One region of the Paenibacillus sp. J31R34 genome, then DNA from elsewhere that is predicted to be linked to it. Evidence: riboswitches for the same ligand, from Rfam matches in the RefSeq annotation. Region 1 holds a riboswitch; the other holds the start of a gene.
The links. A riboswitch is a leader RNA that binds a small molecule or an ion and turns the genes downstream of it on or off. The one in region 1 is predicted to bind FMN.

Region 1 (10,788 bases):
ATTGAAGATTTACTAGCAGATTTGGATCAGGCTTTGCGCGGCTAACGGCTGCGTAAAGTGGAGGAAAAGACGGCTGTCATTACTGACAAGCCGTGTTTTTCCTTTTTAGCGGCTGTATTGGCTGTAAACGAAAGATGACGAATTAGAGCTTAGTATGATAAAATTAGCCTATACTTAATTAGTTTGTGAAAAAAAGCGCAACATCAAAACTACAGCGATAGATAAGGAGGTCTTGCGTAATGGCAACGTTGGACCAGATATTGGATAAGGCCCTGCGGGGTGAGCGAATAAGCTTGGAAGAATGTATTATTATGTTCGAATCCGACGAGATTGAGAAAATGGGTAAAGTTGCAAATGAAATTATGCTGCGCAAGCATCCCGAGCCTATAACGACATTCGTTGTGGGAAGAAACGTCAACTACACGAATGTGTGCGACGTTTATTGCAGGTTCTGTGCCTTTTACCGTGCCCCGGGCTCCAAAGAGGGTTATGTGCTCGATAACGAGACGATTATGAATAAAATTCAAGAAACGATTGACGTGAATGGCACGGAAATTTTGATGCAGGGCGGAACGAATCCAGATTTGCCTTTTACTTATTACACGGACTTGCTGAAGGAAATCAAGCAGCGCTTCCCAGACATTACGATGCACTCCTTCTCGCCAGCGGAAATTCAGAAGATGAAGGAAGTTTCGGAAGGCCTGTCGCTGGATGAGGTTGTTCGTCAGCTGCATGAAGCGGGACTGGATTCGCTGCCGGGCGGCGGCGCGGAAATTCTTGATGATCGTACTCGCCGTAAAATTAGCCGTAAGAAGGGCTCCTATACGGACTGGATCGACGTTATGAAATCTGCTCATCGTCATGGCATGAATACGACAGCCACGATGGTATATGGATTTGGAGAAACGATGGAGGAGCGCGCCTTGCACCTGCTGCGCATTCGTGACGTTCAAGATGAGTGTAAAGCGAATGGCTACGACTCCGAAGGGTTTACGGCCTTCATTTCCTGGCCGTTCCAGCCAGACAACACGAGGATGCCGATGGAGAAAGCGAAGCCGGAGGAGTATTTGAAAATTGTGGCAGTCAGCCGTATTTTCCTCGACAATATTGACAACCTGCAATCGTCATGGGTAACGATGGGGCCTGATATGGGTAAACTTTCGCTGGCCTATGGCTGCAACGACTTCGGGAGTACGATGATTGAAGAAAATGTGGTGTCCGCTGCGGGCACGACGCACAAGGTCAACATAGAGCTGATTTTGCAGCTCATTCGTGAAGCGGGCAAGGTTCCGGCGCAGCGCAATACGCGCTATGAAATTTTGCGGATGTACAATGAAAGCGACAAGGCTGAGCAGGATTTTGTAATGCAAAATTAGGTTTTAGCGATCCACTAATTCGGAACTGTTTTCGATCATTAAAGGTAATAACGTTTGTCTCATATTTTATCCGTTAAGGGATAGATATGAGACAAGCGTTTTTTGTTAGTGCCTCTAAAAGCAGCATTTCACACTTTAGACACCTCGACCGATAGTTGTATAATATAGTCGTTCGGATTTTTTACCGAAATGTAGCTGAGCATCTCAACCGCGTACGCTTTTCCGCATAGGGCCAATCCGTTACTTTCCATATATGTTTTTATGATAGCGTACGTTTCAGACATCGTTTCATAAGAGCCTCGATGATTCATGACAACATAGATACCTTTAGGCTTGGTAAGCATTCTCTCCCCTAGTATGGGAGCTTTTAGCTTATTGGCAATGAAATCCCCGTAATAATCGCCTGATTCAAAATGATCCTTACATAAAATGGTCCAGATAGGAAACTCGTTTTCAATCAAATGATTTTCGCAGTAGGTTCGATGTTCATTTAATTTGTGAGCAAACTCCTTGTCACCATCGCCCTGTTCCAGTTGAGTGGCAATGAAATATTCCTCGTCACATTCCGCTATGAACGGACCATCTTGAAGCGTTCCCGCAGCTTGCTCCGACATTTCAATGGCGCCTTTCAAAAGTCTTTGCATTCGTTGTATTCTAATCTGTTCCATCTCTAGGTCATGCAGCTTTTGTTTGAGCAGTTCTATGAGCAGTGGGTTGTTCTGATTCTGAATAAACCCTTTAATTTCATGCAGGGAGCTCCCCGCTTTTTTCAATACATTAATAATATCCAGTACGTAGCATTGCTGAATGGAGTAATAACGATAACCTTTTGAGTTTATAAATTCTGGTTTCAAAAGTCCGATCTCATCATAATGAAACAGGGTATGTTTGGTAACCCCGCAAGTCTTGGCAAATTCACTGGTCGTAAAATATAGGCTGCGGCTGTCGGACATCGTTCATTCCTCCGTTACAAGCTATCAAAAATAATCAACCCTATTGTAGCCTATCAATTAAAGCTTGACTATAGGGTAACCCGATACTTTAAAGTTTGAAACAAGTTAACTTGCATACCTGGAGGAGTAACATGTCTAAATTCAAACGTTGGTTGGTTCTGGTTATCGTATCAAGCGCACTTTTACTTATTGTGATGGATATGACCATCCTGTATACGGCATTGCCCAGCTTAACCCACGATCTCGGTGCGTCAGCATCGGAAAAATTGTGGATATTGAATGGCTACTCGCTCGTCATGGCGGGCCTGCTTCCAGCAATGGGAACGCTCGGAGACCGATGGGGTCATAAAAAAATCTTCTCCCTCGGCTTGCTCGTCTTTACGGCAGCGTCACTGCTTGCCGCTTTTTCTCCCAATCCTTATGTGCTAGTGGCGGGACGGGTTCTGCTTGCCGTCGGTGCATCTATGATGATGCCGGCCACATTGTCCATCATAAGAATCACCTTTACAAATGGACGCGAGTTAGGATTGGCGATTGGCATTTGGGGCTCTGTTGCTTCTGGAGGAGCAGGTCTCGGTCCCATCGTAGGCGGTCTGCTTCTGGAGCATTTTTGGTGGGGATCGGTGTTTTTAATTAATCTTCCGATCGCCATTGTTGCGCTCGTATTGACACTGATCTATGTGCCAAATCATCCGGGCAATAAAGAAAAGAAGTGGGATTTAATTAGTTCGATTCAGATCATGATTGCGATGGTGGCAATCATCTATTCCATTAAAGAGTTTGCTAGGCGTGAAGGGTCGCTTACTTTTGCTGTTATAGGAGCTGTTATTGGCATTATGGCTTTAATCATCTTTATTCGTAGGCAAAATAGCAGCGAAAATCCACTTATTGATCTTTCGTTATTTAAAATAAATGGTTTTTCGGCTGCATTTATCACGGCTTTGGCAGGCACATTTGCACAGATGGGGGTTCAGTATATTGTGACTCAGCGTCTTCAATTAGTGGAAGGCCTAAGTCCACTCCTAGCAGGGCTGTATACGATAAGCATACCGTTAGCAGCGCTCATTGCGGGTCCGCTGACTGGAGCGATCCTGCATCGCTATGATGTGATCCGTATTAAAAGCGCAGCCCTTCTGCTTGCGGCTCTGGGAATGGGTGTGTATCTGATGCAATTCGATTCGGGCATTGCTGGGCAGATACTTGGACTCGCTCTCCTTGGTGCAGGCTTAGGAGCAGGGATGACAGCAGCATCGCATTCAATTATGAGCTATGCTCCCCCTGAGAATGCGGGGATGGCGGCATCCATTGAGGAAGTAGCCTATGAGATGGGGGGAGCGTCAGGCATTGCGATCATCGGAAGTATGTCAGGCCTTGTATACACCTTGGCTATGAAAATTCCTGCCGGACTCCAGGTTCCGGGTAATGTGAAAGACAGCCTGGATGAAGCGCTTCTGGCTGCAGAAGGATTGCCCGCACAGGCTGCCGAGGCGTTAAAAGAAGCAGGTCGTGCGGCTTTTGATCAGTCCTTTTTCGCGATTATTGCGGGGGTAACCGTATTTTTGGTGGCAGCCTCGATCATCGTTGGTTTGACGGGAGCTCGTTCAAAGAAAAGAAGCGCCGCCCAGTCTTAATCGAGTTAAATAGCCAAGTAAGTAAGGTTAACATTTTCCGTAAGGGGATGGTTTGTAAATGATTCATCAATTGATAGTGATTGCATGCATGGTAGCCGGGATCACCTATTTCATTCTCGCAGGGAGAAACATCATTAAAGAAGACAGCATTCAGCATGATTTGCTGCTTGAAAAGTTAAAGCAAAAGGAAGAGATACGGCTGAAGGTTAGCTAGAAGATTGGTTAGAAATTTGGCTGAGGAATAGATAAAATCCAAGAAAATAGATCGGAAAAATAAAATATTATTCCAAATGCCAATTTTCCACACAAATAGACTATTCAAACTGTAATCTTCTGTGTTACAATACGATTTAATCGAATATGAATCTTCAGGGCAGGGTGCAATTCCCTACCGGCGGTAAGGATGCGTTCGGAGCATCCAGAGCCCGCGACTCCTGGCTGCTTGCAGCCGGGACTGATCTGGTGAGAATCCAGAGCCGACGGTATAGTCCGGACGGGAGAAGATCAGAACCAGCTTGTTAAATGACAATCATTTAACAGGTTTGTTGATGATGCCCTTGTCAGATTGCTGACAGGGGCATTGTTTCTTTTTCATAATAAAAGAAGGTTCAATTCAAAACTTTCTCAGGAGGTTTTTGAATTGCAGAACACATTAGAGCTGGCTGGCGAGAAAGCGGGCTGGCGAACATCACGAATTGCGGGCATAAACGGTATATGGTATGTGGCGCTTGGGGCGACACTTTGGGGGCTTGACCCGCTGTTCCGTATTTTATTGCTCAAAAGCTTCACATCGGCGCAAATTGTATTTATTGAGCATATTTTGCTCGCTTTTTACGCAGTGCCTGTATTGTTTAAATTCCGCCGCACATTAGTCGGCAAGCTGTCGATTGGTGTCATTGGCGCGCTGCTATTTATTTCTTGGGGCGGCTCGGCAGTAGCTACCGTATTATTCACCGCTGCCTTTTCACATGGGAGCGCCAATGCGGTGCTGCTGCTTCAGAAGCTCCAGCCGTTATTTGCCATATTGCTCGCCAGAGTTTTGCTGAAGGAAAAGCTGCCACAGAAATTTTTCGTCTTTTTGCTGGCGGCGCTGGCAGGCACGTATTTGTTGACCTTCGGCTTTGGATCTCCGACTGTGGGCCTGCATGATCTTGCTTTGCTCAGCTGCCTCTTCTCGATAATCGCGGCGGCATTATGGGGTGGCTCGACCGTTATGGGCAAATATTTGCTGCAAAAGAAATTATCCTTTTCCATAGTGACGTCCCTTAGGTTTCTGCTTGCTCTGCCGCTGCTCAGCGTTATTTTGCTCGCAAGCGGCGACGCATGGAGTATGAACGCACAAGGCAGTCAGCTGTCGCTCATTGCCGTCAATTTATTGTTTCAAGCGTTTTTCCCAGGCTTAATCAGCATGCTGCTGTATTACAAAGGGCTTTCCTCAACTAAAGCTGTATACGCGACGCTTGCTGAGCTTTCCTTCCCTGCCGTTGGCGTATTGATTAACTGGCTCGTATTTGGCCAGTCGCTGACGTTAGGGCAGCTTAGCGGCTTCCTGCTTATCTGGCTGACGTTATGGCTCATGAGCCGAAGCAGCAATGAACAGGCAGCTCAGCAACCACAAGCTGCTGCTTAAACTGAGGCTTATTCACAACCCCTTCATTCCCAATGTCTTCATCGTATATCGCTGCTGCGTGCGCCATATACTGTATGAGGGGAATGAAAGGGGTTGGCTTGTTTATGGAACTGTTTACCGTTACGCTGCCTTCCAAGCTTCAATCAACGGCAGCTGGCTTAGCGGCCTTAATGGCACAATATACGAATGAGGATTTACATATTGAAGCAGCGCCCCAGAGTCAGTTGGTGCAGTTCGATTTGGAGTCCGAGGGCACCATTATGTGCCAGTCGGCAACGCCTTATTTTCAACTGAATAAGCATGGAGAAATACTGTACCACCGCGCTGCCAAAGCGCTCGCTGAATATGTTGTAACCAATTTGGAATCGGAAATGCTCATTAGCATCATTAAGAAAAAATATCAGGGCGGCCATTCCACTGACGTCTCCGTCATCGAAAAATATTGCAGCCAGCTGATGCAGGATACCGATCTGGATGGCTTGAACGCCAAGTTTCTGGATGCGGATAGAAAGCGACGCAAGCTCAAGGTAGCCGAAGAAATCGAACTGTATTTGAATGAAAATACACGACTTGACCTTGGCGGCATCGCTACCTTCAGGCTTCATGGGTATCGTCACGAGCTAGGCGACATTGTGGAATACGCTCTGGATGAATATGTGCTCGATAAGCAATATCAGGAGTTTATTTCGCTGCTCAAATATTTTGTTGGGCTGCAGCAATCGAAGGTCGCCATTGTCCATTTGGTTCATAAAGGCAACCATGATTTTATGCTGTATAATGACAAATTTCAATTGTTCGAGCCGAAGCCGCATTCCGACCGCCTGGTGGCCGAAATGCTGGAAACGGAAATGAACATCGAGGATATGGTTATCAGCTCGCTGATTGCCGCGTCTCCTAAGCAAATTGTCGTTCATACGCAGCATGTCGATATGCAGGTCATTCGGACGATTGAAACGATTTTTGACAACCGGGTATCGGTGTGCAGTGATTGTGTGTTGTGCTCCCACGCAATGGGGGAATGGAATGATGGTGTTACTCAGCCTTAAAATAAGTAAGTAATATGAATCAGCATGATGAACTAGCCAAATAAACTAGCTGCAGGCTCGCCGATATTCGGCGAGTTTTTTTCAAATGAAAGAAATACATAAATAATACAAAATTGTGTATTACACTATGACATAGAACTGTACTTTAAATTGGGAAGAAGGAACACGCATGACGACCGTACTCGTAGTGGATGACGATCCGCATATCCGGCAGCTGCTCCGTTTGTTTTTGGAAGATGAAGGAATGGACATTATAGAGCAAAGCAATGGCGTAGACGCTTGGGACTACTATAGCAATCATCCGGTTGATCTTATTATTCTCGACATTATGATGCCGCAGATGGACGGCTGGGAGCTGTGCAGAAGAGTGCGCGAAGCGGGGGACAAGCCGATTATGATGATTACCGCCAAAGGGGAGGCGCCCGAGCGAATTAAAGGCTTTCGGCTGGGCACCGACGATTATATGGTAAAGCCTTTTGACCCGATGGAGCTGGTGATGCGGGTGAAGGCGCTGTTGAAGCGATATCGCATTTCAATCTCACAAATTGTGCGTTTAGGACAAGTAACACTTGATAAAACGAGCTATCAAATTCGCTATAAGGATACAGGCTCAAGTGAATCCATACCGCTTAAGGAATTTGAGCTGCTGTTTTTGCTGGCGAGCTATCCGGGCAAGCTGTTCAAGCGTGATTCATTAATTGAGCAAATATGGGGCTACGATTACGAGGGCGATGAGCGGGCTGTGGATACGCATGTTAAGCGACTGAGAGAGCGTTTTGCCGCGTATGAGCAGGATTTCAAAATCGTGACGATCTGGGGACTTGGCTACCGGCTGGAGGTATATCGTGATTAAATCGCTGTATGTCCGCTTTATTCTTATGTTTGTCGCATCGGTTATGGCGAGCGTCATTTTAAGCTTTTTCATGACCCATTTTCTGTTTAGTCATAAGCTTCGAACCTACGTTCAGGACAATTTAATTGTCAGCGGCAAAACGATAATCGAATCCTACAAAGATTCGTACCCCAACAATTTGGATGCTTTAATGGAGGGCATAACCGCGCTGCCGATTTTCACCTTTATCGTCTATGACGAACAAGGCAGACCGCTTCACGCAACCGACAAGGTTGCCGGACATAAGTTGAATGTGGATGGGGAAAATTTGCGCAGCGTGCTCAGCGGCGGTGTTTATCGGGGCGGGGCGGACAAAGATTATGACCGGCTCGTCGTCGGGCTCCCTTTTCAAATTGAAGGACAAGCCTACGCCTTGTTTATAAAGCCTGAAACGAATGGCGTTGCCAACCTCGCTTTCGGCTATTTCCGCATGCAGCTTATTCTCGTTCTATTAATTGGTACACTTCTCGTCATCGTGACCTCCCGCTATATGGTGCGTCCTTTGAAGCATCTAACCTCGGCTACCCGAAAAATGGCGAAAGGCGATTTCAGCATCAGGCTCGCTACAAAACGCAAGGATGAAATCGGCGAGCTGACGGCAAGCTTTAATCAGATGGCCCAGGAGCTCGATTCGCTGGAGCGGGTGAGAAGGCAGTTCGTCTCGGACGTCTCTCATGAAATTCAGTCTCCGCTTACTTCAATTAAAGGCTTCACTATGGCGCTTAAGCAGAAAAAGCTGGATGAGGAAAGCCGTCTTCGCCTGCTCACCATTATTGAGGAGGAGAGCGACCGCCTATCACGGCTGACGCAGGATTTGCTTAAGCTGTCCTCGCTTGAGCATGACCAAATTCAGCCGAATATGAGCAAATATCGTTTGGATGAGCAGCTTAAGGATGTCATGATTGCCAGCGAGCCGCTTTGGTCCGCCAAAAGCATTAAGCTCGAACTGGATCTGGAGCCTGTAACTATTTCGGCAGATGAGGATAAGCTGAGCCAGCTTTGGACGAATCTGCTGAGCAATGCGATTAAGTTCACAGGGGCTGGAAGCGTCATTGCAATTAGCTTGGCGGCAAGCCAGCATAGCGTGACCGTGTCGGTTGCTGACAGCGGAGTGGGCATTCCGGAGGAGGAGCTTCAGCATATTTTCAAGCCCTTTTATAAAATAGATCAAGCCCGCGAGCGTGCGGTTGGCGGAAATGGCATCGGCCTCTCCATTGTTAAGCGGATTGTCGAGCTCCATGCAGGGGAAATCAGGGTAGCGAGTACGATGGGCAAAGGGACGACGATGACAGTCGTACTACCGCTAGTTCCTCCAGATAAATCCAATTAGGGCTGCCAGCGTCCCTGTACATAATTAGTACAAAATTACTCGCTATGATGAAGGAGGTTATACAGCGAGAGGAGAGATATACTTTGAATAGACTGACCAAATTTAGTTTGAAAAATGGCGTTGCCGTCATTTTATTATGCGTTTTGGTGCTGGGGTATGGCTTGTATGCCTCCACGCAAATTAAGCAGCAGACGTTTCCGGATTTGGATTTCCCGGCCGTGTTCGTACAGGCGATTCAGCCTGGCGCCTCTACGGAGGAGATCGAGTCAGAGGTTGCAAAGCCCATTGAAGACCATTTGAAGCGTGTGCAGGGCTATGAGTCGTTAACGAGCACCTCTGCTGAAAATGCAGCCAGTATTTTTATCCAGTTCCCATTTGGTACTGACATGGATAAAAAATACAGCGAAGTTGAAGCTGAGCTCAGCAAGCTGAAGCTTGCCAATAATGCCAGTGTAACGGTGCAGCGCTTGTCGGCAAATAGCCAGCCTATTTATCAAGCGGCTGTATTCGCTGCCGAAGGAGATTCGGCAAAGCTAGCTGATGAGCTGCAAAACAGCATCGTGCCTGAGCTGCAAAAGCTAGCTGGAGTAGGAAGCGTTACGCTAAAGGGCGGTACGACGAATGAGTTAAGCATTGTTGTAGATAAAAATAAAGCGGCGCAGCATGGCATTACGCTCAGCTCCATCCGCACGGCGCTTCAGGCGCTAGACTACGCCCTGCCACTGGGCTCGGTGTCGCAGGAAGAGACGGTTATACCAATCCGGTTGACCGGCAGCCTCGATACCTTGAAGCAGCTTGAAGAGCTGAAGCTGGCGGCAACGGCTGGCGGCGGCACCGCAGGCTCAGCGACAGGCAGCGCTGGTGGAGCGGGTGCTGGCGGTATGCAGGGCAATGCGGCTAATCAAGCTGCTCCTGGCAGTGCCACAGGTTCTGCATTAGGAAACGTTGCCGGGTCAGGCGCAGCATCAATTGGTTCTGAAGCTTCAGCCGGTGCGGTCACCTCAGCTGCTATCACGCTGGGTGATATTGCCGACATTAAGACGGTATCGGAGCAAAATGAAATTACCCGCTTTAATGGCGAGCCGAGCTTTGTTATCTCGATTCAGAAGACGCAGGATGCCAACACGGCGGATGTGTCTGACAATGTGAGGGAGCTGCTCACCACTTATCAAGGCAAAGGCGAGCTGGAGTATCATGTCATTGTAGATCAAGGACAGGAAATTAAAGAATCCGTATCCGGCCTCATTCGTGAAGGCTTGTATGGCACATTGTTTTGCGTGCTCATTATTTTCCTGTTTTTGCGCAATGTAAGGGCGACGATTATTTCGATTTTGTCGCTGCCGATTTCTATTTTTGCCACGATTGCGATTATGGATCAAATGGGCTACACGCTTAACATTATGACGCTGGGCGGCATCGCGGTTTCCGTCGGGAGGATCGTCGATGACAGCATCGTCGTTATAGAAAATATATATAGATGGCGGCAGGAAAAAGGCGAGAAAATGAGCGGCAAGGAGCTAGCCTACCAAGCGACCCGCGAAGTGATCGGGGCGGTAGCCTCTTCCACGGCGGCGACGATCGTCGTCTTCGCTCCGCTCGCTTTTGTCAGCGGGATCATTGGACAGTTTTTCCGTCCGTTTTCGATTGCTGTCGTTCTCTCCATTACGATCTCGCTATTAGTGTCGATGATGCTGATACCTGTGCTGGGCAGCCGCTTTTTCAGAAGCGTTAAGCCGCATACGAAGGAAAGCAGACTTTCAAATGGTTTTGAAAAAATAATCCGCAGCGCACTGAAGCGCAAAGCGCTCGTATTAGGATCTGCTGTCGTGCTGCTAATAGGCTCGCTGGGTTTGATTCCTTTAATTGGTGTTGCTTTTCTGCCGACAAGTGCGACTCCAAGCTTAGCTATTGATGTTGCCCTGCCAGCGCA
Region 2 (10,788 bases), on a different contig from region 1:
AATCTATTCACGTATGGAGGAATAATAACAATGTACTTGCACGGAACGAGCAAAGTTAATGCCCAGGGGCATTTGGAAATCGGCGGCTGTGATGTAACGGAGCTGGCGAAAGAATATGGTACGCCGCTATATATTGTCGATGAGGCGCTAGTGCGAAAGCGCGCGAATGAATATGTGACCGCTTTTCAAAAATCCGGCCTGCAATTTCAAGTGGCCTATGCAAGCAAAGCATTCAGCACAATGGCAATGTGTGCGCTTGCCGAGCAGGAAAACCTGTCGCTTGACGTCGTTTCCGACGGAGAGCTGCACACGGCGCTGAAAGCGGGCTTCCCAGCAGCGCGCATTCACTTCCACGGCAACAATAAATCGCCGGATGAAATCAATATGGCGCTGGATGCAGGCATCGGCTGCTTCGTAGTAGACAACTCTACTGAGCTTAAAGTGCTTAATGCGCTGGCGAAGGACAAAGGCTTGACGGTTAAAATTTTGCTGCGGATTACGCCGGGTGTTGAGGCGCATACGCATGACTATATTTCCACGGGCCAACAAGATTCCAAGTTCGGCTTCGATTTGACGAATGGCGCGGCTAAACTGGCGATTATGGAAGCGATGGAGCTGTCCAATCTGGATGTGCTTGGCGTTCATTCCCACATCGGCTCGCAAATTTTTGAAGTAGACGGCTTTAAGATGGCTGTTGAGAAAATGTCGGCGTTTGCAATTGAAATTCGCCAAGACCTTGGCTTGACGTTCCAGGTTATAAACCTTGGCGGCGGCTTCGGCATCCGTTATGTAGACGGAGATTCCCCGCTTCCAGTTGCTCAATACGTTGCAGCGATTACGGATACGCTCATTTCCAGCTTTACGGCAGCGGAATTCCCGCTTCCTGAAATTTGGGTTGAGCCGGGCCGCAGCATCGTCGGCGATGCAGGCACAACGCTTTATACAGTTGGAACTAGCAAGGAAATTCCAGGCGTGCGCAAATATATCGCTGTAGATGGCGGCATGATGGATAACCCGCGTCCGGCGCTTTATCAATCCGTTTATGAAGCGGTGCTTGCAAATCGTGCGAACGAGGCAAGCGAAGAGACGGTTACCGTAGCGGGCAAAGCTTGCGAAAGCGGCGACAAGCTCATTATTGATTTGGAATTGCCGAAAGCAAACAGCGGCGATCTGCTTGCAGTATTTTGCACAGGCGCTTATAATTATTCGATGGCGAGCAACTACAACCGTTTCCGCCGTCCAGCTGTCGTATTTGTCAAAGATGGCGTGTCTGATCTCGTCGTTCAGCGCGAATCTTTGGACAATATTGTCGGCAATGACTTGCTTCCGGCAAGACTTCGCAAAACAGCCCTTGCGAAATAAGGGTTAAATTTGGTAACGTAGTCTTATTCGGATATAGAAAGGTAGATGTTTAATAGATGGCAAAACAAGCGAAAATTACAATGGCAAACGGAGCAGAGGTTATTATTGACCTCTTTGATCAAGATGCGCCTAACACAGTTGCAAACTTTGAGAAGCTTGCCAACGATGGTTTTTATAATGGTTTGACTTTCCACCGCGTAATCCCGGGCTTCGTTGCTCAAGGCGGCTGCCCTACTGGCAACGGCACTGGCGGACCTGGCTACACAATCAACTGTGAAATCAACCCAAACAAGCATGAGCGCGGTTCCCTTGCAATGGCGCATGCTGGACGCAACACAGGCGGAAGCCAATTCTACATCGGCTATGCTCCACAGCCGCATCTGGATGGCGGACACACTGTATTTGGCAAAGTAGCTAAAGGCATGGAACATGTTGACACGTTCCGCCAAGGCGAAAAAATGGAAAAAGTTGAAATTGTAACGGTTTAATCGTTGCGAGAAGGCCGCTTGTTTTTCCGATTGGTCGGGGGAACGAGCGGTTTTTTTTATAAAAGGCTCAAACATTATGAATGCTAATTGAGAATCAGAATCGAAAACTCTTGCTTTTTCAATTTTGCGGTGGTAACATTTCATCAGAGTTACATTTTAAAAGTAAGTGACTATAAGAAAAACGCCTGACGGCGTTCTTTCTATTAGACGCCATCGTTTTGGCGAAACGTATAGAAAAAAATAATACAGTGGCTTTCCTTCGGGGTCGGGTGAAAATCCCAACCGGCGGTGATCAGGAGGCTGTCTAAGCGCTTGGAACGTTGAAGCGACAGATATGCTGCCTGTCAGTCCGTGACCCGTATACAATGAATTCAGAGCGTGTGAACGCATGAACGGATTGTGTACGGCTGACCTGGTGCAATTCCGGGACCGACAGTACAGTCTGGATGGGAGAAGGAGACACTTTCAAGGCGTGATTTCATGCTTATTTGCTTGCACTTTTTTTCGCTGGGCAATTAGGTCTGTTAAAATCGATTATTTGTGTACTTGAAAGCGGGTCTCTAAGATATACTCTCATCTCCGTTGGCTATGTTGCTAATGGAGGTTTTTTGCGTTCATGGATATTTTGAATGACAGTTATTATATGAGCTTAGCACTGGATATGGCAGAGAAGGCGGCTGGACAGACGGATATTAATCCAATCGTCGGCTGCGTCGTTGTAAAGGAAGGCCGAATTATCGGCATTGGTACACATCTCAAGCGGGGAACCGGGCATGCTGAGGTGCATGCGCTGCAAATGGCGGGCGAAGAAGCGGAAGGTGCTACCGCGTATGTAACGCTGGAGCCTTGCAGCCATTTTGGCAAGACGCCGCCTTGCTGCGAGCGGCTTATTGATGCCAAGGTGGCAAGGGTAGTCGTTGCAACGACCGATCCGAACCCACAGGTAGCTGGGCGGGGCCTTGAACGGCTGAAGGAATGCGGTATTGAGGTTGAGGTGGGCCTTCTAGGGGAACGTTCCAACCAAATGAATGAAAAATTTAATAAATACATTACAACGAAGCTGCCGTTTGTCACCCTTAAGACAGCGAGCACGCTCGATGGCAAAATTGCTTCCCGCACCGGCGACAGCAGATGGGTAACGGGCAGTGCTGCAAGGGAGCAGGTGCATACGCTGCGCCATCAGCATATGGGTATCATGGTCGGTATCGGCACCGTTCTTGCAGACGATCCGCAGCTCACGACAAGAGCAGACGTACCGGCGCTGCATCCGGTGCGTATTGTCATCGACAGCAGCCTGAAGCTGCCGCTCACCGCGCGCGTGGTCACGGATCGGACAGCAAGAACGATCGTCATTGCGACTGAGCAGGCGGATGACGCCAAGGCGCAGGAGCTGCTGGCTGCTGGCGTCGAGCTCATTCGGGCAGGCACCGGAGAGCAGGTTGATTTGCCGGAAGCGATGAGAAAGCTTGGCGAGCTGGAAATAGGGTCGATTTTGCTGGAAGGCGGAGGTAAGCTCAATGGCGCAATGCTAACAGCAGGACTCATCGATAAAATCATGATTTACATGGCTACCAAAATCATTGGCGGAGCAGCAGCTCCCGGCACCTTTGATTTTGAAGGCTTTGAAAAAATGGCGCAGGCTATTGAACTGGAGCGCACGCAGGTGGAGCAAGCGGGAGCTGATATTTGCATAAGCGGCTACCCGGTCTACCGTCATGTTTAGAGAGGAGGGTTAGCCGTGTTTACGGGTCTGATTGAAGAAGTCGGCAAACTGAAGCGGGTGGTCAAGCAGGGCGAGGCTATGGTAGTAACGATTGCCGCCTCCCGCGTCCTCGAAGGTGTGGCGCTGGGCGACAGCATAGCCGTAAACGGCGTTTGTCTGACGGTCATCTCCTTTACAGGCAGCACCTTTGACGCTGATGTAATGCCGGAGACATACCGGCGCTCCAATCTTCACCAGCTAAAGCCCGGTGAACAGGTCAATCTGGAGCGCGCGATGCTGGCTGGAGGGCGCTTTGGCGGTCATATGGTGCAGGGGCATATTGACGGCACAGGCGTCATTGCAAAAAGGGCAACCGACGCCAATGCTGTTATATTCAGTATTAAGCTGAACGATGCGGCAACGCTGAAATATGTCATTCCGAAAGGTTCGATCGCCATTGACGGCATCAGCCTAACGGTTGTTGGCACGAATGATTCGGGCTTCTCGGTGTCCGTCATCCCGCATACGCTTGGCGAAACGGCTTTGCTCGATAAGCGCATAGGCGATTCCGTTAATATCGAATGCGATATGATTGGCAAATATGTGGAGCATTTGCTGCATTTCAAGCCAGCTCGCGAGGCTGGGGCGACTTCCGGCAGCAAAGCTGGCAAGGCAGGCGGAACGAAGCTGAGCAATGCTTTTTTAAGTGAAAATGGATTTATGTAATAACGAATAGATGTTTAGTTGAAGTGGTGAACGATCAGGGAGGGAAGCTTTATGGGACAGCAGGATCAGCCTTTGGAGAAGTCATTGTTTAATACGATTGAGGAAGCGCTTGAGGATTTGCTGCTTGGCAAGCCCGTTATCGTTGTAGATGATGAGGATCGTGAAAATGAAGGCGACCTCATTGCGCTGGCCTCAATGGCGACGCCTGAAGTGATCAATTTTATGATTACGAAGGCCCGCGGGCTTGTGTGCGTTCCGATTACCGCAGAGCGGGCGGAGCAACTGGAGCTGCCGCCGATGGTAGCACGCAATACGGATTTTCATGGAACGGCATTTACCGTTTCCGTTGACCATATTTCCACAACGACCGGCATCTCTGCGCATGAGCGCTCCGAGACGGTCAAGTCGCTCATTGACCCGAATACGAAGGCGGCGGATTTCCGCAAGCCGGGCCACATTTTTCCGCTAATTGCGAAAGATGGCGGCGTGCTAAGACGGGCAGGCCACACAGAGGCGGGTATTGATCTGGCCTTAATGTGCGGCTCAGAGCCCGCAGCGGTCATTTGCGAAGTCATTAATGAAGATGGCACGATGGCAAGATTGCCGGATCTTGTTGAGTTTAAGCATGAGCATGATCTCAAGCTTATTACAATCCAAGAGCTAATTGTATACCGCAATGCGAAGGAAAAGCTCGTTGAGCGTGTCGTTGAAGTTAATATGCCGACGGATTTCGGAGATTTTAAAGCGATTGGTTTTACGAATGATATAGACGGCAAGGAGCATGTCGCTTTTGTAAAAGGCGAGATTGATCCGGAAAGCCCGCTGCTTGTGCGCGTGCACTCGGAATGCTTGACGGGCGATGTATTCCATTCGCATCGCTGTGATTGCGGACCGCAGCTTGCGGCAGCGCTGACGCAGATTGAGGAAGCGGGCAATGGCGTGCTGCTCTATATGCGCCAAGAAGGACGCGGAATCGGCCTAATCAACAAGCTCAAAGCTTATGTGCTTCAGGAGCAGGGGCTTGATACGGTCGATGCCAATTTGCAGCTTGGATTTGCGCCGGACTTGCGCGACTACGGCATTGGAGCACAAATTTTGCGCGATCTCGGCATTCGCAAAATGCGCCTACTCACCAACAACCCGCGCAAAATTAAAGGGCTGGAAGGCTACGGGCTTGAAGTTACCGAGCGTGTGCCGATTCAAATGGAAGCGAATAAGGACAATGACCGTTATTTGCGGACCAAGCAAGCGAAGCTCGGTCATCTGTTTGATTTTCAGGATCAAAATCAGGAACAAAAGTAATATTACACGCATTATAAAAACCAATTGGGAGGAATTTAATTATGCCACATGTATATGAGGGACATTTAGTATCGGAAGGCTTGCGTTACGGAATCGTTGTTGGAAGGTTTAATGAATTTATTGCCGGCAAGCTGCTTAGCGGAGCGCTTGATGCATTTAAACGCCATGGTGCATTGGATAACGAGGTTGAGGTTGCTTGGGTACCGGGAGCTTTTGAAATTCCGCTTATCGCGCAAAAGATGGCAGAGAGCGGCAAATACGATGCGGTTATTACGCTAGGTGCCGTTATTCGGGGGTCAACACCGCATTTTGACTACGTGTGCAATGAGGCGGCAAAAGGAGTGGCGGCTGTTGGCTTGAAAACGGGCGTACCGACGATTTTTGGCGTATTGACGGTTGATTCCATCGAGCAAGCGATTGAGCGTGCAGGAACAAAAGCTGGAAATAAAGGGTACGAAGCTGCAGCCAGTGCAATAGAGATGGCTAATTTAACAAAATTGCTGCATAATTAAGCTTAAGGCTTGCAGCTCACGAGAAGGGCCTCTGAGAAGAGGCCTTTCTATTTTTGGCGTAACGGATGGTTGCGGTTGGTTGGCATCAGCTGTTTACGCTTACGAGTGGCGCAGCGATTTTATCGGAAGATTAGTCGGGAGGAAATGGCAGTGTCAGTGCTTTACAAGCTGGAATCTTTCGAAGGGCCTCTGGATCTGCTGCTGCATTTGATTGATAAAGCAGAAATCGATATTCATGAGGTATCAATCAACGAGATTACAGATCAGTATATGGACTATTTGAATGCAATGACGGAGATGGAGCTTGAGGTGACCAGCGAGTTTCTGGTGATGGCGGCTACACTGCTGGCCATTAAGAGCAGGCAGCTGCTGCCGAAGCCGCCCGTGTTTGAGGAAGAATATGAGGACTGGCCGGATGATGGCCTTGATCCTCGCGATGAGCTCATTCAGAAGCTCGTTGAATATCGAAAATTCAAGCAAATTGCCGAGCAGCTGCGGGAGAAGGAAACGCAGCGGAGCCTCGTTTTTTCGCGTGAGCCGGAGGACATGACCCCCTTTTTGCAGGAGCAGGACATTAACCCGCTTGAGGGCCTGCATGTGTCTGATCTGGTTGCGGCTTTTCAGCGTGCGCTCAAAAAGGCGGCGAGGCGCCAATTTGTGGCGACTGTGCAGCGGGACGAAATATCCGTAAAGGATCGGATTCGCGACATTGTAGAGGTGCTGCGGCAGTATGAGACGGTGCAGTTTTCAAAGCTGATTCGTGAAAATATGGACAAGCATGAAATCGTCGTAACGTTTTTGGCGATATTGGAGTTGATGAAGATGAAGCATATTCGTTGTTTTCAGCATCAGCTGTTTGATGATATTGTGATTCATTGGAGAGGGGATGCGGAGGACAGTGGATTATCAGAAGTTGAAGTCGATTATTGAGGGCCTGCTGTTCATGGCAGGCGATGAAGGGCTGACGAAGCGGCAAATTGCAGATATTATGCAGTTTGATGCCGAGCTTGCTGCCGATTTGGTGTATGAGCTGCATCGGGATTTGGCTCGAGAGGAGCGAGGCGTTCAGGTAACGGAGGTTGCTGGTGCTTATCGGTTGACGACTCATCCCGATCACGCCGCTTATTTTGAGCGGATGGCCTATACGCCAACACGTTCGCAGCTATCGCAAGCAGCGCTGGAGACATTATCAATCGTTGCTTACCGCCAGCCGATTACCCGTATTGATATCGAGGAAATTCGCGGTGTCAAAACCGATAGAGCAATTCAGTCGCTCGTCTCCAAAGATTTAATTGAAGAGGTGGGCCGCGCGGAAGCAATTGGACGTCCTATTTTGTATGGCACGACCAAAGCGTTTCTCGATTATTTCGGCTTGTCCAGCATTAAAGCTTTGCCAGAGCCGAAGCATATCGATGTGGAAGACGCCCTTGAAGAACAGACACAAATGCTGTTTGAACGCATCGGCGAGCGGCAAATGACGATTGACGAGATTCCGCCGAATTAATCAGGCTTGCAGAGAATGAGATTTGACCGCCGGGTCATACTATATTCAACCCATAATAGGAAAACGGAGGAAGCACTATGCCCGGAAACCTTTACGGCTTGATGACGGCGGCAGGTCTCTTTTTTTTGTTCTTATTGCTGCTTGCCCTTGCTTCGCCGGTGCGCGTATATGGAAAGCTTAGAAGGAAGGGCGACCTTGACCATATCGATGTGCGAATTGTAGGGCTGTATGGTCTGCTGCATTATAAGGTGAAGATCCCACAATTGAAATTGCAGGGAGCCACAATCCGGCTGCATGAGCAAATTAGCACCAAGCAGGCGGGCGTGGAGCATTCCAAGGAGCAGCAGGGGAAAATTGACGCCGAAAATGTACAGCGGTTTATTGAAAAACTGAAGCATGCGCTGGAAGTAACCGATAATTTGCGAGGCTGGGTCAAGCAGCTTCTGAAAAAGGTGCAATTGACCGAATGGAAATGGTCGACAACGGTAGGCGTTGGGGACGCGATGTGGACGGCCATGACGACTGGGGCTGTGTGGTCGATTAAAACGACGATGCTGGGCGTCATATCACAGTTCGTTTTGCTTAAAGCCGATCCGGTGCTTCAGGTGCAGCCGATGTACCAAGGGACTTATTTTCAGACTGAATGGCAATGTACGGCCAAGCTTAGCATGTTCCATGCGGTAAAATCAGGCCTTAGCTTGCTATTTAGACTCAAAAAAGGCTCTCATGGCATCCAAATGTGGCACCAAATTTTGTTTAAATAATGGATGAGTATAAACAGAATATTTCGCAATAAAGCAAAGCCGCCTCCTTAAAGAAGAGCGGGGTTTTGCTTTTTTTATTTTTAGAAGCAAAGCATAATTTTTCGTCGCACTATGCTTTTATTTCTCTGACTGAAAAGCGCGGCGCCGCCATAGGACGGCTTCAACCGTTTACGCTTAATACATACAATGTGGGGCTGCGGGAAACATTATTAGCGTAGCCTGCATTAAATTGATTTGTACAATTAGGAGGAGATGTCGTGCAAGAGCATCCAATACAAGGCCTTATGCAGACAGCAATGGAAAATATTAAAGAAATGGTCGATGTAAACACAATTGTTGGCGACCCGGTGCAAACGCCAGATGGCAGTATTATTATGCCGATCAGCAAGGTCGGATTTGGATTTGTTGCAGGCGGCAGTGATATGCGGTTCAGCGGTGACAGTTCAGCTTCGTCGAGCAGCTCCGATGACAGCCACAAGGCGGCAATAGCTGCGCCATTCGGCGGAGGAAGCGGGGGCGGTGTATCAATCACGCCTATTGCCTTTCTCGTTGTTGGCACACAAGGCGTCAAAATCGTGCCGCTCGATAATAACACGCATCTGCTGGAGCGAATTATTGATTCGACACCGTATGTTTTCGATAAGGTGCAATCCATGATGCGCAGCTCGTCCAGTGGCACGAGCCAATTAGCAGGCACCAATATGAATTCAGGCTATATGAGTACAACGGACTCAACCGTTATTTAAGGCCAAAGCTGCCCGCAAGGGCAGTTTTTCATTTAAAGCACAAAATTTTATAAGCGGAGCCGATATAAATAGGGTTTTATTTATGCAAAGCGGGCATTTGTCCGCCGAGAAAAGAGGAAGCCATCTACACATCTCAGTCTAATTTTGCCGAGACAAGCATACAGTGTACAAGGCGTTTAAAAGTCTGCGGGGAAGGCATTGTCCTCTCATGAGTATCGGACTTACACATAGGAAAGGGGCCGCGAACAATGATTAGCAATGTGAAAATAGCTCGTATATCGCTCTTGTTAGGTTTGGCGATCTGTTTGTTAGGGACAAGCCTGCCAGCGCCAGGCTACGCGGCTGAACCAGAACCGCTGAGCACACATGCATCAGCGTCGGCGCTGATTGATGTCACCTCGGGCAGATTGCTCTACAGTGAGGATGGAGACAAGTCGATGCTTATAGCCAGCCTAACCAAAATTATGACGGCAATTGTAGCGATAGAGCATGGCAATCTGTCAGGCACCGTCAAGACGGGCAAGCGGGCGGTAGGCAAGGAAGGCTCTTCGATTTACTTGCAGCTTAATGAAGAAATGAAATTGCAGGACATGCTGTATGGCCTCATGCTGCGATCGGGAAATGACGCAGCAACCGCGATTGCAGAACATGTCGGCGGTTCAGAGGAAGGCTTTGTTATGCTGATGAATGAAAAAGCGGCTTTTCTGGGAATGACAAATTCCCAATTTAAAAACCCGCATGGCCTTGATGAGAAGGGGCATTATTCCTCAGCTAACGATCTTGCTAAGCTGACCGCTTATGCGCTCCGCAATCCTGTATTCGCTAAAATTGTCAGCACACCCGTCAAGCAGGTCCCAAACCCGCATGAGCAGTGGCAATATAAATGGGTGAACAAAAATAAAATGCTCCAAATGTATGATGGCGCAGATGGCGTGAAGACTGGCTACACGAAGCAGGCGCTGCGCTGCCTTGTCAGCTCCGCCACCCGAGGCGGTCAGCAGCTGGCAGCTGTCACGCTAAGCGATGGAGACGATTGGGCGGATCATCGCCATATGCTTGATTGGGGCTTTCAGCATTATCCGCTAGCCCAAATAGCGGGCAAAGGACAGGCGCTCACCGGCTATCCTTATGCTGTAGGGCAAACCTTCAGCTACCCTCTAACGGAGGAGGAAAAAGGCCAGCTGACTTCACGGCTTATCGTTGTAAATACAGCAACGACGCGTTATGCATTAGGCGAAAGAGGTTCGCTCGAGTGGTATATGAACGGGGCGAAAATAGGAGCTGTGCCCATCTATGATACGGGGAGCAGCAGACTTACGCTTCCAGAGCGCAGAAAGGCTGAGGCGGATGCTTTTTTCAATGATGGATTGGGGAAGAGAAGTTATTTGGCGTCGGCAGGCGAGGCTATTCGGGCTTTGTTTAAATGAAAAAGCCAGCAGCTTGTCTATTTTAATCGAATCTGAAACGGCTGCTTCGTATTGAAAAGGTAGCCGCCGTTTACGCTTGACTGCTTGGGGAGGCGGGAAGCATGGTTAACTTTATTTGGCTGTTTTTAATTGTCATTAGCGTCGTCGTCGGCGCTTTTAATGGCAAAATTGATGCAGTAGCCGGAGCTGCGTTCACAGGAGCGCAAGCTGGCGTGACGATCAGCTTCGGACTGATCAGCATTATGGTGTTCTGGC

Region 2: it holds a riboswitch for FMN, as region 1 does, so the genes downstream of both, ribD (bifunctional diaminohydroxyphosphoribosylaminopyrimidine deaminase/5-amino-6-(5-phosphoribosylamino)uracil reductase RibD) here and AC50YG_RS20325 (DMT family transporter) in region 1, are expected to answer to the same signal.

What each region holds. Positions count from the first base shown of each region.
Region 1 is NZ_JBXENU010000007.1:223,519-234,306, reverse strand. Features, by position in the region: gene AC50YG_RS20350 (trans-sulfuration enzyme family protein) at 1-45, shown strand, start outside; gene mqnC (cyclic dehypoxanthinyl futalosine synthase) at 240-1,376, shown strand; gene AC50YG_RS20340 (MerR family transcriptional regulator) at 1,505-2,329, opposite strand; gene AC50YG_RS20335 (MFS transporter) at 2,461-3,960, shown strand; gene AC50YG_RS20330 (hypothetical protein) at 4,019-4,174, shown strand; FMN riboswitch at 4,321-4,469, shown strand; gene AC50YG_RS20325 (DMT family transporter) at 4,601-5,590, shown strand; gene AC50YG_RS20320 (putative sporulation protein YtxC) at 5,695-6,636, shown strand; gene AC50YG_RS20315 (response regulator transcription factor) at 6,806-7,489, shown strand; gene AC50YG_RS20310 (sensor histidine kinase) at 7,482-8,858, shown strand; gene AC50YG_RS20305 (efflux RND transporter permease subunit) at 8,942-10,788, shown strand, end outside.
Region 2 is NZ_JBXENU010000001.1:196,393-207,180, forward strand. Features, by position in the region: gene lysA (diaminopimelate decarboxylase) at 31-1,362, shown strand; gene AC50YG_RS00710 (peptidylprolyl isomerase) at 1,419-1,850, shown strand; FMN riboswitch at 2,102-2,312, shown strand; gene ribD (bifunctional diaminohydroxyphosphoribosylaminopyrimidine deaminase/5-amino-6-(5-phosphoribosylamino)uracil reductase RibD) at 2,467-3,573, shown strand; gene ribE (riboflavin synthase) at 3,589-4,278, shown strand; gene AC50YG_RS00725 (bifunctional 3,4-dihydroxy-2-butanone-4-phosphate synthase/GTP cyclohydrolase II) at 4,330-5,580, shown strand; gene ribH (6,7-dimethyl-8-ribityllumazine synthase) at 5,622-6,092, shown strand; gene AC50YG_RS00735 (segregation and condensation protein A) at 6,243-7,022, shown strand; gene scpB (SMC-Scp complex subunit ScpB) at 6,991-7,596, shown strand; gene AC50YG_RS00745 (DUF2953 domain-containing protein) at 7,674-8,360, shown strand; gene ytfJ (GerW family sporulation protein) at 8,618-9,106, shown strand; gene AC50YG_RS00755 (D-alanyl-D-alanine carboxypeptidase family protein) at 9,355-10,533, shown strand; gene AC50YG_RS00760 (nucleoside recognition domain-containing protein) at 10,635-10,788, shown strand, end outside.